2 regions of the Marisediminicola sp. LYQ85 genome follow, and region 1 is predicted to be linked to the other one. Evidence: predicted binding sites of a transcription regulator. Region 1 holds the regulator's gene; the other holds the start of a gene.
What was found. Region 1 encodes LexA, which represses DNA repair genes until DNA is damaged. Its sites were predicted from a motif close to TCGAACANNTGTTCGA; they were not measured.
Positions count from the first base shown of each region.

Region 1 (6,625 bases):
CGCCCGCGGAGATTGCAGAGCCAACGTGTAGGAGATCGGACCCCATCCGCATCCCAGATCGAGGAGGTTGCCTCCCGGCGGAGCCGGCGGCACGTTCGCGAGCAAGACGGATGTTCCCGCATCGATGCGGTCGGGGCTGAAGATGCCCCCCGCGGTCGACACGTCGTGCGGGGTGCCGTCGATGGTCACCCGGATGCGACGGAGAGCAAGCTCACTCTCGGGATTCGCCGAGAAGTAGTGCTCGTTAGTCATCCCGAAAACCTACCCAAATACGAAGAGCTAAGGTTAACCCAATGACTGAAGTACACCCTTCCGAGCGAGACGACGACGTCATCGCCCGCGTACTCGCCAACTCGTCCTCGCGACCGGCCGGTCTCAGCCTGTTCGGGAGCGGTAGCGCGCAAGCCCTCCAGCAGACCGGAGCGTCGGCGACGACAGATGACGACCACGACGGCGACCAGTTCGATAGGGAGGATCGCCAGGCGCTGCGCCGTGTCGCGGGCCTCTCGACCGAACTCGACGACGTCACCGAGGTCGAGTATCGCCAGTTGCGCATCGAGCGCGTCGTGCTCATCGGCATCTACTCGCAGGGCGGCGTCGTCGAGGCCGAGAACTCGATGCGCGAGATGTTCGCTCTCGCCGAGACGGCCGGAGCCGTCGTGCTCGACGGTCTCCTCCAGAAGCGTCCTCACCCCGACCCGAGCACCTACTTCGGTAAGGGCAAGGCGGTCGAGCTGCGGGATGTCGTCGCGGCGACCGGGGCAGACACCGTCATCGTCGACGGCGAGCTGGCTCCGAGCCAGCGTCGCGCGCTCGAAGACGTCGTGAAGGTCAAGGTCATCGACCGTACCGCGGTCATCCTCGACATCTTCAGCCAGCACGCGAAGAGCCGTGAGGGCAAGGCGCAAGTCGAACTCGCTCAGCTCGAGTACCTGCTGCCGCGGTTGCGCGGGTGGGGTGAGTCCATGTCGCGTCAGGCCGGTGGCCAGGTCGGTGCCGGAAACGGCATGGGTTCGCGCGGTCCGGGTGAGACCAAGATCGAGCTCGATCGCCGCCGCATCCACACGCGGATGGCGAAGCTGCGCAAGCAGATCGCCGGCTTCGCGCCGTCCCGCGAGGCGAAGCGCGCGAACCGGGTGCGCAACGACGTGCCGTCTGTCGCGATCGCCGGATACACGAACGCCGGCAAGTCGTCGCTGCTCAACAGGGTGACGCGGGCGGGCGCTCTCGTGGAGAACGCGCTCTTCGCGACTCTCGACACGGCCGTGCGCAAGAACGTGACGGCCGAGGGTCAGGCGTACACCCTCACCGACACCGTCGGATTCGTGCGCAACCTCCCGCACCAGCTCGTCGAGGCCTTCCGGTCGACCCTCGAGGAGGTCGCGGACGCCGACGTCATCGTGCACGTCGTCGATGGATCGCATCCGGATCCCGGGAGTCAACTCGCGACGGTGCGCGATGTGATCGGCGACGTCGATGCTCGCCACCTGCCCGAGATTGTCGTCTTCAACAAGGCAGATCTCGTCGACGACGATCAGCGCCTCGTCTTGCGCGGTCTCGAGCCGAGTGCGGTGTTCGTGTCTGCGCGGACGGGCGAAGGCGTCGAGGAGCTGCTCGAGCGCATCGCCGAAGCGATCCCGTCGCCGTCGGTCGAGCTCGATCTGCTCATCCCCTTCGATCGGGGGGACGTCGTCACGCGCTTGCATGACAACGGCGTCGTTCTCGACACCCGCTACGACGAGAACGGCACGCGGATCCACGTGCTCGTCTCGGAGGAGGTCGAGGCTCAGGTGGAGCAGTTCACCGCTCAGACCGAGCGCAGCACCGCGACGACCTTGCCGAGCACTTCGGCGTAGTCACCGAGGATCGGCGCGAAGGCCGAGTTGCGCGGGAGCAACCAGGTGTGGCCGTCGCGCTGCTGGAACACCTTGACGGTCGCTTCGTCGTCGAGCATCGCGGCGACGATGTCGCCGTTCTCCGCGGTCTTCTGCTGGCGGACGACGATCCAGTCCCCGTCGCAGATCGCGGCGTCGACCATCGAGTCTCCGACGACCTTCACCATGAACAGGTCGCCTTTGCCGACGAGCTGGCGGGGGAGGGGGAAGACCTCGTCGACCTGCTGGTCGGCGAGGATCGGCACTCCCGCCGCGATGCGACCGACGAGGGGGACCATCGCGGCGTCTCCGACGGGGGTCGGCGCGTCGGAGACGACGGGGACGTCGGGGCGTTGCAGGTCGATGAGGATCTCGAGTGCGCGCGGTCGATTGGGGTCGCGGCGCAAGTAGCCGCTGAGCTCGAGCTGATTGAGCTGATGGGTGACGCTCGAGAGCGAAGCGAGCCCCACCGCATCGCCGATCTCGCGCATGCTCGGCGGGTAGCCCCGGCTCGAGACCGATCGGGAGATCACGTCGAGGATCGCGAGCTGCTTGTCGCTCAGACTCTTGCGGCGCCGGGTCGACGGCTTGTCCGCTTGCGGTGATCCCTGCTCGGTGTCGACCACGTCGTTCCCCTCGATGTGCACCTCGTGCGCCGCGAGAACGGCGAATGTCGGTGGCTCCTGATGGTCTGTCTTCAGACAATCGAAACTGTATCCATTCGGCGGTCGCTTTCCAAACGTCTATTCGAGCGTGTTGCGCTAATTTGTTACCACACTTTCGAATATCGGCTTGATTTGGCGAGTATTCGAAGATATGTTCGGAACACGGGTTCGCATCCGGCTCTCCCGGCCGAGTGTCGGGTGCGACACCCGCCCACCATCACGAGCAGCACCTCCGAGAACACGACCCGCGAGTGATACCCCGACCTGAAAGGCAAGAACCATGAGCGCAGCGACTGGTATTGCTCCCTCCGCATCGTCCGCATCGTCTGCATCGTCTGCATCGTCTGCATCGTCCGCACAGGCACGGTCGGGGCGCGTGCCGCAACGCAGACTCCGTCTCACGAGGCGCGGTCGCGCGGTGTTCACGGCTCTCGTCGCGGCACCGATCGTGCTCGCCGCGGGAGCATTCGCTCTCAACGGCGGAATGGCGACGGCGTCGAACGAAGACGGAGCCGACGTGGTCTTCGTGCAGGTCGAGAGCGGCGAGTCACTGTGGGAGCTCGCCGTCGGGCTCGCGCCCGAGGCGGACCCCCGCGAGGTGGTGTCCGACCTCGTGCACTTCAACCAGCTCGACTCGGCCGACGTTCAGCCGGGGCAGAAGCTCGCGGTTCCCGCCGCCTACGCTCGATAGTCGAGGGGCATCAGTCGTGGGGCATCGACAGCCCTAGTCTTGATCGGTGACTTCGCTCAACGACCTCCCCATCCGCGATGACCTCCGCGGCCTCACCCCGTACGGTGCGCCCGAGTCCCGAGTGCCGATCGCTCTCAACGTCAACGAGAACACCCACCCGATCCCGGAGTCGGTCGCCCACGGCATCATCAGTTCGATCGCTGCGGCAATCCTGTCTATCAACCGCTACCCCGATCGCGAGTTCGTCGCATTGCGCACGGCGCTGGCCGACTACCTCGGTCACGATCTGACCGCAGAGAACATCTGGGCGGCCAACGGGTCGAACGAGGTCCTCCAGCAGATCATGCAGGCGTTCGGTGGACCGGGCCGCTCCGTGCTCGGCTTCCCTCCGACGTACTCGATGCACTCGATCATCGCCTCGGGCACGGGCACCCGCTGGGTGTCGGGCGAGCGAGACGCCGACTTCGAGATGTCGCCGGCGACGGTCGTCGAGTGGATCGAGCGCACCGACCCCGACGTCGTCTTCCTGTGCTCACCCAACAACCCGACCGGAACGCCCGTGTCGATCGAAACGATCGAGGCGGCGTATTCCGCGGCGCGGGGCATGGTCGTCGTCGACGAGGCCTACTCCGAGTTCTCGCCCGAGGGCGAGCCGTCGGCGCTCACACTTCTGCCCGGCCGCGAGCGGCTCATCGTGTCGCGCACCATGAGCAAGGCGTTCGCTTTCGCCGGTGCGCGCGTCGGCTACCTCGCGGCCGACCCCGCTGTGACCGACGCGCTCCGGCTCGTGAGGTTGCCCTACCACCTCTCCGCCCTCACGCAAGCGGCCGCGCTCGCGGCGCTCGAGCACGCCCCGGAGATGCTCGCGATGGTCGACGACATCCGCACCCAGCGTGATCGGTTGCTCATCGAGCTCGCGGCCCTCGGGTTCACCCCGTGGCGCAGCTGGGGCAACTTCGTTCTCTTCGGGGGAGTCGACGACCCCCACGCGGTCTTCACCGACCTGCTCGATCGCGGCATCATCATCCGCGACCTCGGCATGCCCGGACACCTGCGGGTGACGGCCGGCACCGAGCGTGAGACGACGGCGTTCCTGACCGCCCTCGCCGAGGTGACGGGGCGTTCGCGCGAGGCGTGACCGGGAGCGAGCGCTTCGCGGTCCGCGCCGAGTCGCGCTCGGTAGGATTGCCCCATGGCACTTGAGCGCACAGCGCACCTCACCCGCGAGACGAGCGAGTCGAGCATCGACCTCACCCTCGACCTCGACGGAACCGGTATCGCCGACATCCAGACGTCGGTGCCGTTCTTCGACCACATGCTCACCGCGTTCTCGAAGCACTCCCTCATTGACTTGCGCGTGCGCGCGACCGGTGACGTCGAGATCGACGTGCACCACACCGTCGAAGACATCGGAATCGTGCTCGGCAAGGCCATCGGGCAGGCTCTCGGCGACAAGCACGGCATCGCCCGGTTCGGTGACGCCCACGTTCCGCTCGACGAGGCCCTCGTGCGCGCGGTCGTGGATGTCTCGGGGCGGCCCTTCCTCGTCCACTCCGGCGAGCCGGACGGCTTCGAGTTCCACCTCATCGGCGGTCACTTCACCGGATCGATGGTGCGTCACGTCTTCGAGGCGATCACCTTCCATGCCGCTCTGACCGTGCACGTCACCGTGCTCGGGGGGCGCGACCCTCACCACATCGCCGAGGCGGAGTTCAAGGCGTTCGCGCGTGCCCTGCGCACGGCCGTCGCGGTCGACCCCCGAGTCACCGGCATCCCGTCGACCAAGGGAGCGCTCTAACCGTGGGTGCTCCCACGGTCGCTGTTCTCGACTACGGCTCGGGCAACGTGCACTCCGCCGTCAAGGCACTCGAGTTCGCGGGTGCCGACGTGACGCTCACGTCCGACCGTCGCGCCGTGCACGAGGCCGACGGACTCCTCGTGCCCGGCGTGGGCGCGTTCGGCGCCGTCGCCGACGCGCTCGCGGAGGTGCGCGGTGCCGAGCTCGTCGACCGGAGGCTCGCCGGATCGCGCCCGGTCTTGGGCATCTGCGTCGGCATGCAGATCATGTTCGAGCGCGGTGTCGAGCGGGGCCTCGAGTCGGACGGCCTCGGTGAGTGGCCCGGAGTCGTGACCGAGCTGGATGCTCCGGTCCTCCCGCACATGGGCTGGAACACCGTGCGCGCCGGCGCCGACTCCGTTCTCTTCGACGGCATCGCCGACGAGCGCTTCTACTTCGTCCACTCCTACGCCGCGCGGGACTGGACGCTCGAGACGATGCCGCCCTTCACCCCGGCGACGCTCACGTGGGCGCACCACGGCACCGATTTCCTCGCGGCGGTGGAGAACGGACCCCTGTCTGCGACGCAGTTCCACCCGGAGAAGTCGGGGGATGCGGGCATCCGTCTGCTCGCGAATTGGATCGCGAGCCTCCGGAAGAACTAGGCTCTGGTGCCTGTCGGCACGAGTCGCGCCACGCGCACCCTGACCGACGTCGTCGGAGCCCTGCTCACCGCGACCGAACCCAGACCCAACCCGAACCGAGTTCCGCGTGCGCGGGCTCCAGAGAGAGCGACATGAGCGAGTTCAACCAGACCCCGAGACTCACGCTGCTTCCCGCGGTCGATGTCGCCGGCGGTAAAGCGGTGCGGCTGACACAGGGCGCGGCCGGGAGTGAGACGAGCTACGGCGACCCGATCGACGCCGCCGCGGACTGGGCGAGTCAGGGAGCCGAGTGGATCCACCTCGTCGACCTCGATGCCGCGTTCGGGCGCGGGCACAACAACCACGTCATCAAGAAGGTCATCAAGCAGGTTCGCGGTTCGGTGCTCATCGAGCTCTCCGGCGGCATCCGCGACGATGAGAGCCTCGAGGCGGCGCTCGCGACGGGAGCCAAGCGCATCAACCTCGGCACGGCCGCTCTCGAGAACCCCGAGTGGGCCGCCCACGTGATCGCCGAATACGGCGAAGCGATCGCCGTCGGCCTCGACGTGCGGGGAACGACCCTCGCCGCTCGCGGCTGGACACAGGAGGGCGGCGACCTGTGGCACGTCTTCGACCGTCTCGAGCACGCAGGCTGTGCCCGCTACGTCGTCACGGACGTGACGAAGGACGGCACCCTCCAGGGCCCGAACCTCTCGCTGTTGCGTGAGGTCGCCGACCGCACGGACAAGCCCGTCATCGCCTCGGGAGGAATCTCGAGCCTCGACGACATCGCCGACCTGCGCGAACTCGTGCCGAACGGCGTCGAGGGAGCCATCGTCGGCAAGGCGCTCTACGCGAAGGCGTTCACTCTCGCGGAGGCGCTCGACGTCGCAGGCGACTGATGCCCGATCACGGCGGCCAGGCAACCGATTCCGCCGGCACCCCGTGGGTGGGCCGGCAGTTCGAGCACAACC
Region 1 is NZ_JBKIWO010000001.1:505,686-512,310, forward strand. It holds gene ACLHG5_RS02370 (class I SAM-dependent methyltransferase) at 1-252, opposite strand, end outside; gene hflX (GTPase HflX) at 294-1,856, shown strand; gene lexA (transcriptional repressor LexA) at 1,808-2,500, opposite strand; gene ACLHG5_RS02385 (LysM peptidoglycan-binding domain-containing protein) at 2,916-3,230, shown strand; gene ACLHG5_RS02390 (histidinol-phosphate transaminase) at 3,277-4,368, shown strand; gene hisB (imidazoleglycerol-phosphate dehydratase HisB) at 4,423-5,028, shown strand; gene hisH (imidazole glycerol phosphate synthase subunit HisH) at 5,031-5,672, shown strand; gene priA (bifunctional 1-(5-phosphoribosyl)-5-((5-phosphoribosylamino)methylideneamino)imidazole-4-carboxamide isomerase/phosphoribosylanthranilate isomerase PriA) at 5,804-6,553, shown strand; gene ACLHG5_RS02410 (SseB family protein) at 6,553-6,625, shown strand, end outside.

Region 2 (6,625 bases), on a different contig from region 1:
TCGATGAGTGCTTCGGCACCCTTGGGCACGACGACGGGGAGTGTCGTGTCTCCGACGCGCGGGAGCCCGTAGGTGAGGCGCTCTTCGAAGAGGGCGCGGTTGGCGTCGGCGTCGGCGAAGTCGTCGGTACCCGTCTGCGGCTGCTCGAGAACGTCGAGCGCTTCGGCTCGCGCCTGCTCGAGGAGGGCGTCGTTGGCCGGGTCGTTGAGAACGGATGCCGCGATGGCCGTGGCGAGGATGCGTCCGCCGATGACGTCGGCGGGTGAGTGCATGCCGGCGACGATGCGGCTGTCGCCGAGGTCCGATGCGCTCGTGACCAGTTCGCTGTAGCGCTCGGGGAAGGCGGCGGCGAGGGCGTAGGAGGCGAGGTAGGCGGCGTTGGTGTGTCCGCTCGGGTAGCCTCCGTCGGTTTCGGCTTCTTCGACGGGCTTCATCACGGGCATCAGGGTCGGGAGGACTTCGACGTCGTCGCTCCAGCGGAACGGCCGTGCGTAGTTGTAGTAGGCCTTGGCGTTGTTGGATGTCGCGTAGCTGCCGCGTGCGGTGTTGACGAGGGTGACGATGCTGCCGGCATCCGAGTCGACGTCTGCCCAGGCGCCGTTGGAGTTGCCGGCGTCGTCGTATCTGACGGTGGTGGCGTCGGCGGGGATCGTGTCGGGGATGGTCGTGCCGGCGTTGCTCGCGGTGCGGAACGCGTCGGTGTGGGGGCCGAGGCCGTTGATCGACGAGTAGCTCTGGTGGCGCCGGTCGATGAGGTAGGCGTGTGCGGCGTCGGCGTCGGCGTCGGACCGTTCGCGTGTGGTGTCGATGCTGCGCTGGATGTTGGCGTCGAGCACGGACGGCATGAGGATGGTGCCGGTGTCGTAGGTTTCGCCGGGCGTCCAGTAGTCGAGCATGGTGTCGAGCACGCCGATGGCCGGGTTGGTCTCCGGCGTCTGGAGGGTGCTCGTGTTGGCCCGGTAGGTGTCGACGTAGTAGCCGTAGACGCCCGGTTGCGGGGCGATGGTGTCGCCGGGTGCGGCGTTCGCGGGAACGGCGGCGCCGCCCGCGAGTACGGCTGCGACTGCCGTCGAGGCTCCGAGGGCGAGGCGGCGTCGTCGGGCCGGTCGCGATGGTGTGGAGCGGAGGGGTGTGGTTCGATGCACGTCGTTACTCTTCCCGAGGGTGTTGGGTGTGGGTGTGGGCGGCTCAGGGTGATTCCCGGTCCGCCGACGGACGCTAACGACGGCGCGTGGCGGGTAAGCATCGAGAAGGTGAACAACGGGCGGAATGCGACGCTCGAGGCGCGACGCGGCTCTCGCCGCTACACGGCGATCTCGTGGGCGACCGGGCTTCGTGACGGCATCGGAATGAACACCCGCTGAGGGTCGACGTCCGGTGGTGGTCGTAGGAAGTAGTCGGCTCGGTCTCGGTGCACTTGCCACCGGTTGTCGTGGATCAGCAGATGATGCCTCCGACACAGGAGTACTCCGTCGGCGATGTCGGTGCGGCCCTCGGCACCAGCCCACGGGTTGATGTGGTGGGCCTCGCAATACGACGGAGGTCTCTCGCACCCGGGGAACCGGCATCCGCCGTCTCTGACGGTCAACCCGATGCGTTGCCGTTCGGTGAACAGGCGCCGGTCCCGTCCGACGTTCACGCACTGGCCGTCGCGGTCGAAGCCGACGCTGATGACTCCGGTGTTGCAGATCGACCGTTCGATCGTCGGAGCAGACACGGTGTCGGTGCGGCCCTCGAGGAACCCTGGACCTGTCCTGCCCTCGAGCCGGTCCGCGGTCACCACGATCCGCACGGCCGGGCGGCGCCCGCCGAACAGGGTGCCAGGGTCTGCGTCGACGGCGAGTCTCACGAGGTCGACGAACGCGTCGGCACTGACCTGCTCGTCGGTGCGGCCATCGTTCAGCAGCTCCTCCGCGGTCGCACGGGCGTCCGGGTCGACGAACCGGGGACCACCCCGCCGCGGTGACAGGATCTGCGCAAACGCCTCGGCGACGAGAGCGCCGTCCTCGGGGGCGAGCCGCCACGACCCGCAGTGCATTCCGGTCGCAGTGTCCCACCAGGTGCGCACGGTCCGCAGGTCGCGGTGCTGTTTCTCCCGACGCTCGATCCCGTCAGCATCGAGGAGATCACGCACCTGCCTCGCACGGCGGTGGACCTGGTCCGGAGTCAACCCGGCAGCGGCCAAGACGAGTTCTGCCGCCGCAGCGCGAAGAACACCGTCGTCGACATGGGTGATGTCGGAGAACACCCGCCGGATCGCGTCGACAGCATCGAGCGACAGGGTTCCCTCCCGCAGGGCAGCCGCAAGAACGTCAGGCCATCGTTCACGCGACAACGGTGTGATTTCGTCGGCGGAACCAGCGGACGCGGTGAACTCGGCCTCGGCGAGGAGCGCGCCCGTCTCGACGAGCCGGGTGGCTTCGATGCGACTCACGTGCGCGACCCGCTGGATCATCGCAACAGGGCTCACGAAACCTGCTTGTTGGGCCAAGCCCTGGTGACCGAGCTCCGGGCGCGACCGGTGCGCGACCTCCCCCGCGATGACGGCAGCGAACTGATCGACACACTGCCGCAAAGCGGTCACCGCCTCGACAGCCGCCGTCAGATCAGCGTGGCCGAGAGCGGCGATCGACTCCGCCGTGCCACCGAGATCGGCGACCACAGCCGCCCGATCGAGGAGGGAGGCGGCGAGGGTGGGCATGTATCGATTCTCCCGAATCGAACGCGTGTTCGAACGAAGAACGAATCGTCTGCGGAGAGCGGGTTCTCCACACGGGGTGGGGAGGAGACGACGATGGGCAGGAGAGGAGAAGAGGAGAACGGCGCAGCCAGACAACCTCAGCGACCGACCTAACCAGCCGCCCCGAACCGCCCTCTAATCCGCAGTGTCGTTGTACCCCGGGTCTTCGTCGCTGCGCCAGCTCGTGGGCACCGTGGCGGTGATGACGCTGCCGTCGGCTCGCCGCCCGCCTTCGATGTTCTTCTGGCTCGGTGCTCCCACCCGGCGGGACCCCTGGTGGGCGAGGGCGATCGTGACCGGTTCGTCCGCCGTCACGGTCACGGCCCGGCCGCGCACCGAGAACGACACGCTCGAACCGGTTTCGATCGTGAACGTGACGATGTCCTGTTCGAGGTCGACGCGCATCCGGCTGCCCGAGACGGTCAGTTTGAAGCTGATGCCGTCCCACCCTTCGGGCAGTCGCGGGTCGAAGGTGAGATCGCCGTTGTGGTCGCGCATCCCCCCGAATCCGAAGACGACGGCACTCCACATTCCCCCGGTCGACGCCACGTGCACGCCGTCTGCGGTGTTGTGGTGCAGGTCGGCGAGGTCGACGAAGAGTCCGGCCAGGAAGTATTTGAGGGCGAGCTCCTGGTAGCCCACCTCGGCCGCGATGATCGACTGCACGACCGCGGAGAGCGACGAGTCGCCTGTGGTCAGCGGGTCGTAGTAGTCGAAGTCGGCGAGCTTCTGTTCGGGCGTGAAGAGGTCTCCGTGGAGGAACAGGGCGAGCACGACATCCGCTTGTTTGAGCACCTGGAAGCGGTAGATGACGAGCGGGTGGTAGTGCAGGAGGAGGGGGCGCTGGTCTTCGGGCGTCTTCGAGAGGTCCCAGAGTTCTTTCTCGAGGAAGGCCGCGTCTTGGGGATGCACGCCGAGCGCTTCGTCGTAGGGGATGAACATCTTCTCGGCGGCGTCGAGCCACTCCTGCACTTCGCCGTCTTTGAGGCCCAGTCGACTGACCATGCGCTCGTAAGCCCACTCGTTGGTCGACTGCAGGTTGAGCACGGCGTGTGCGGCCGCTCCGAGGTTGGAGCGCGCCATGACGTTCGTGTACATGTTGTCGTTGACGACGGTCGTGTACTCGTCCGGCCCCGTGACACCGTGGATGTGGAACGCCGACTTGCCGTTCGCCCGCCAGAACCCGAGGTCGGCCCACATGCGTGCGGTCTCGACGAGGATGTCGATGGCCCCGCGGGCGACGAAGTCCCGGTCTCCGGTGGCGAGCACGTATTGGCTGAGCGCATAGGAGATGTCGGCGTCGATGTGGTACTGCGCCGTGCCCGCCGCGTAGTACGCCGACGACTCCTGCCCACTGATGGTGCGCCACGGGAAGAGTGCGCCGTCTTGGTTGAGTTCGGCCGCGCGCGTGCGCGCTTCACCGAGGATCGACTGTCGGAACCGCAGAGCATTGCGCGCGGCGATGGGCGACGTGTAGCTGAGCACGGGGAGCACGTAGATCTCGGTGTCCCAGAAGTAGTGGCCGCCGTAGCCCGTGCCGGTCACCCCTTTGGCGGCGACGCCTTTGCCGTCGGCGCGCGCCGACGCCTGGGCGAGCTGGAACAGGTTCCAGCGCATGGCCTGCTGCAGTTCGGGCTGGCCGTGGATGACGACATCCGTGCGATCCCAGTAGGCGTCGAGCCACTCGGACTGGCGTTCTTTGAGCACCACGACGCCGTCGGCCCGGGCACGGTCGAGGGTGCGGTCGCAGCGGTCGGCGAGTTCGCGCGTGGGGATGCCCCGCGACGAGTGGTAGGTCACGGTCTTGACGACACGGATGGGCTTGCCGCGCTTCGCTTTGACGCGATACACGTGCTTGGCGAGGTCGTCGTCGATCTGCGACGACTCCTCCCACTGGTTCTCGGTCTCCATCGAGTGCTCGGCGCCGACCGCGAGAGACATCCCGGAGTGGGTGCAGCGGTAGCCGAGCATGTATCGCCCGCCTTCGGCACGCTTCAGCCGCGGCTGCAGCACGCGTTCGGTGAGCTCTTCGGCTTTGCGCGGGTCGAACGCGCCGGGGCCGGATGACGGCGCCACGTCGTATTCGTCGATGCCGTCTTGGCGGTTGATGATCTGGCTCGAGATGACGACGGAGGCGTCGTGGTCGGGCAGGGTGACGGTGTATTCGATGACGGCGAGGTGACGGTCTTCGAACGACACCATTCGGGTGGCGTCGATGATCACGCGCTTGCCCGACGGCGTGATCCATTCGAGCTGACGCGAGAGCACCCCGGTGCGGAAGTCGAGTTTGCGCTCGTATCCGGCGATGTCGGCTTCGGAGAGGATGAACGGCTCATCGTCGACGTAGACACGCACGATCTTGGCGTCGGGCGCGTTGACGATCGTCTGGCCGACGCGAGCGAAACCGAACGCCTCTTCGGCGTGACGGATGGGCCAGGTCTCGTGGAGCCCGTTGATGAACGTGCCGTGCACGTGGCCGTCGCGGCCCTCGACGACGTTGCCGCGGAGGCCGAAATAGCCGTTGCCGACGGCGAAGAGGGTCTCGGTGCGACCGAGGTCGCCCTGCTCGAACTCCTGCTCGACGAGCGCCCACTCGTCGACGGGGTAGCGATGGCGGTCGAGCGGGTCGTCGAACCCGGGGGCGTTGGAGCTGCCTTCGCCGGTCACGCGGATGACGTCGGGTGCCTCGGTGTCGGGAGCGTCGGTCGCCGAGGCGGTGCCGTTCGGCTCATCCTCGACGGGCGAGCGCAGGGGTGACGACTGACTCATCGGCCGGCCTCCTCGGTGTTCGTCGCGCCAGTGTTCGTTGCGCCGGTGTTCGTCGCGCCAGTATTCGTCGCGCCGGTGTCGGTCGCACCCGCGGCGCGCACGTAGGGAATGAGGGTCGCGAGGTCGTCCACGACGAAGTCTGCACCGGATTCGAGCAGTCCCGCTGCTCCCACCCCGCGGTCGACGCCGACGACGAGGCCGAAGTCTCCGGCCCGGCCCGCCTGCACGCCGGAGTGAGCGTCTTCGACGACGACGCACTCGGCGGGGGTGAGTCCGAGGAGCTCGGCACCGCGGATGTAGGTGTCGGGCGACGGCTTGCCGGCGATGCTCTCGTCGGCGGCGACGACACCGTCGACGACGACGTCGAACCGGTCGGCGATTCCGGCGGCCTCGAGCACGGGGCGCGCGTTGCGCGAGCTCGACACGACCGCCACCTGGAGGCCCGCCGCGATCGCCGCGTCGAGAAAGGCGAGGGAGCCGGCGTATGGCGCGACTCCGTCGTCGGCGAGCACCTCGTTGAAGGTGAGGTTCTTGCGGTTGCCGAGGGCCGCGACGGTGGCGTCGCCCGGCTCGTCTGTCACGTCGCCGTCGGGGAGGTGGATGCCTCGCGATTCGAGAAGCGACCGCACACCGTCGTATCGCTGCTTGCCGTCGATGTAGGCGAAGTAGTCCGCCTCGGTGTATCTCTCGGCCACTCCGCGCTCGTCGAGGAAGGGCTCGAACAGGCGTTGCCACGCGTGCATGTGCACGTCGGCCGTCGGGGTGAGCACGCCGTCGAGGTCGAAGAGGATGGCGCGCACGCGGGCGAAGCGGGCGCGCTGCTCTGCGGCGTCGAGGGGGCTGGGTGCGTCGGGCACGTGTCGGTCCTTTCAGGACGGAGTGGGTGGCGACGTCGTCGGGCCGGGTTCGACACTAGGGCCTTATGCGCGCGCATGCATAGCGGCTCGGCAAACCCGTGAGCACACCGAGCATCCGCGCGCGCCGACTGAGCAGAACTCCGTTCTCAGACGACGATGGGCGGTGCTTTCGACACGGCGAGGCCGGTGCCGGCAGTGTCGATGTCGACCCTCACGGTGTCCCCGTCGAGGATGTCGCCCGCGAGCAGTGCGGTCGCGA
Region 2 is NZ_JBKIWO010000002.1:346,478-353,102, forward strand. It holds gene ACLHG5_RS09955 (phosphatase PAP2 family protein) at 1-1,145, opposite strand, end outside; gene ACLHG5_RS09960 (DUF222 domain-containing protein) at 1,304-2,701, opposite strand; gene ACLHG5_RS09965 (glycoside hydrolase family 65 protein) at 2,876-5,509, opposite strand; gene ACLHG5_RS09970 (HAD family hydrolase) at 5,506-6,366, opposite strand; gene ACLHG5_RS09975 (ATP-dependent Clp protease ATP-binding subunit) at 6,513-6,625, opposite strand, start outside.
Region 2: a site for LexA is predicted at 2,719-2,734, ahead of ACLHG5_RS09960 (DUF222 domain-containing protein). Genes of this name have one in related genera too.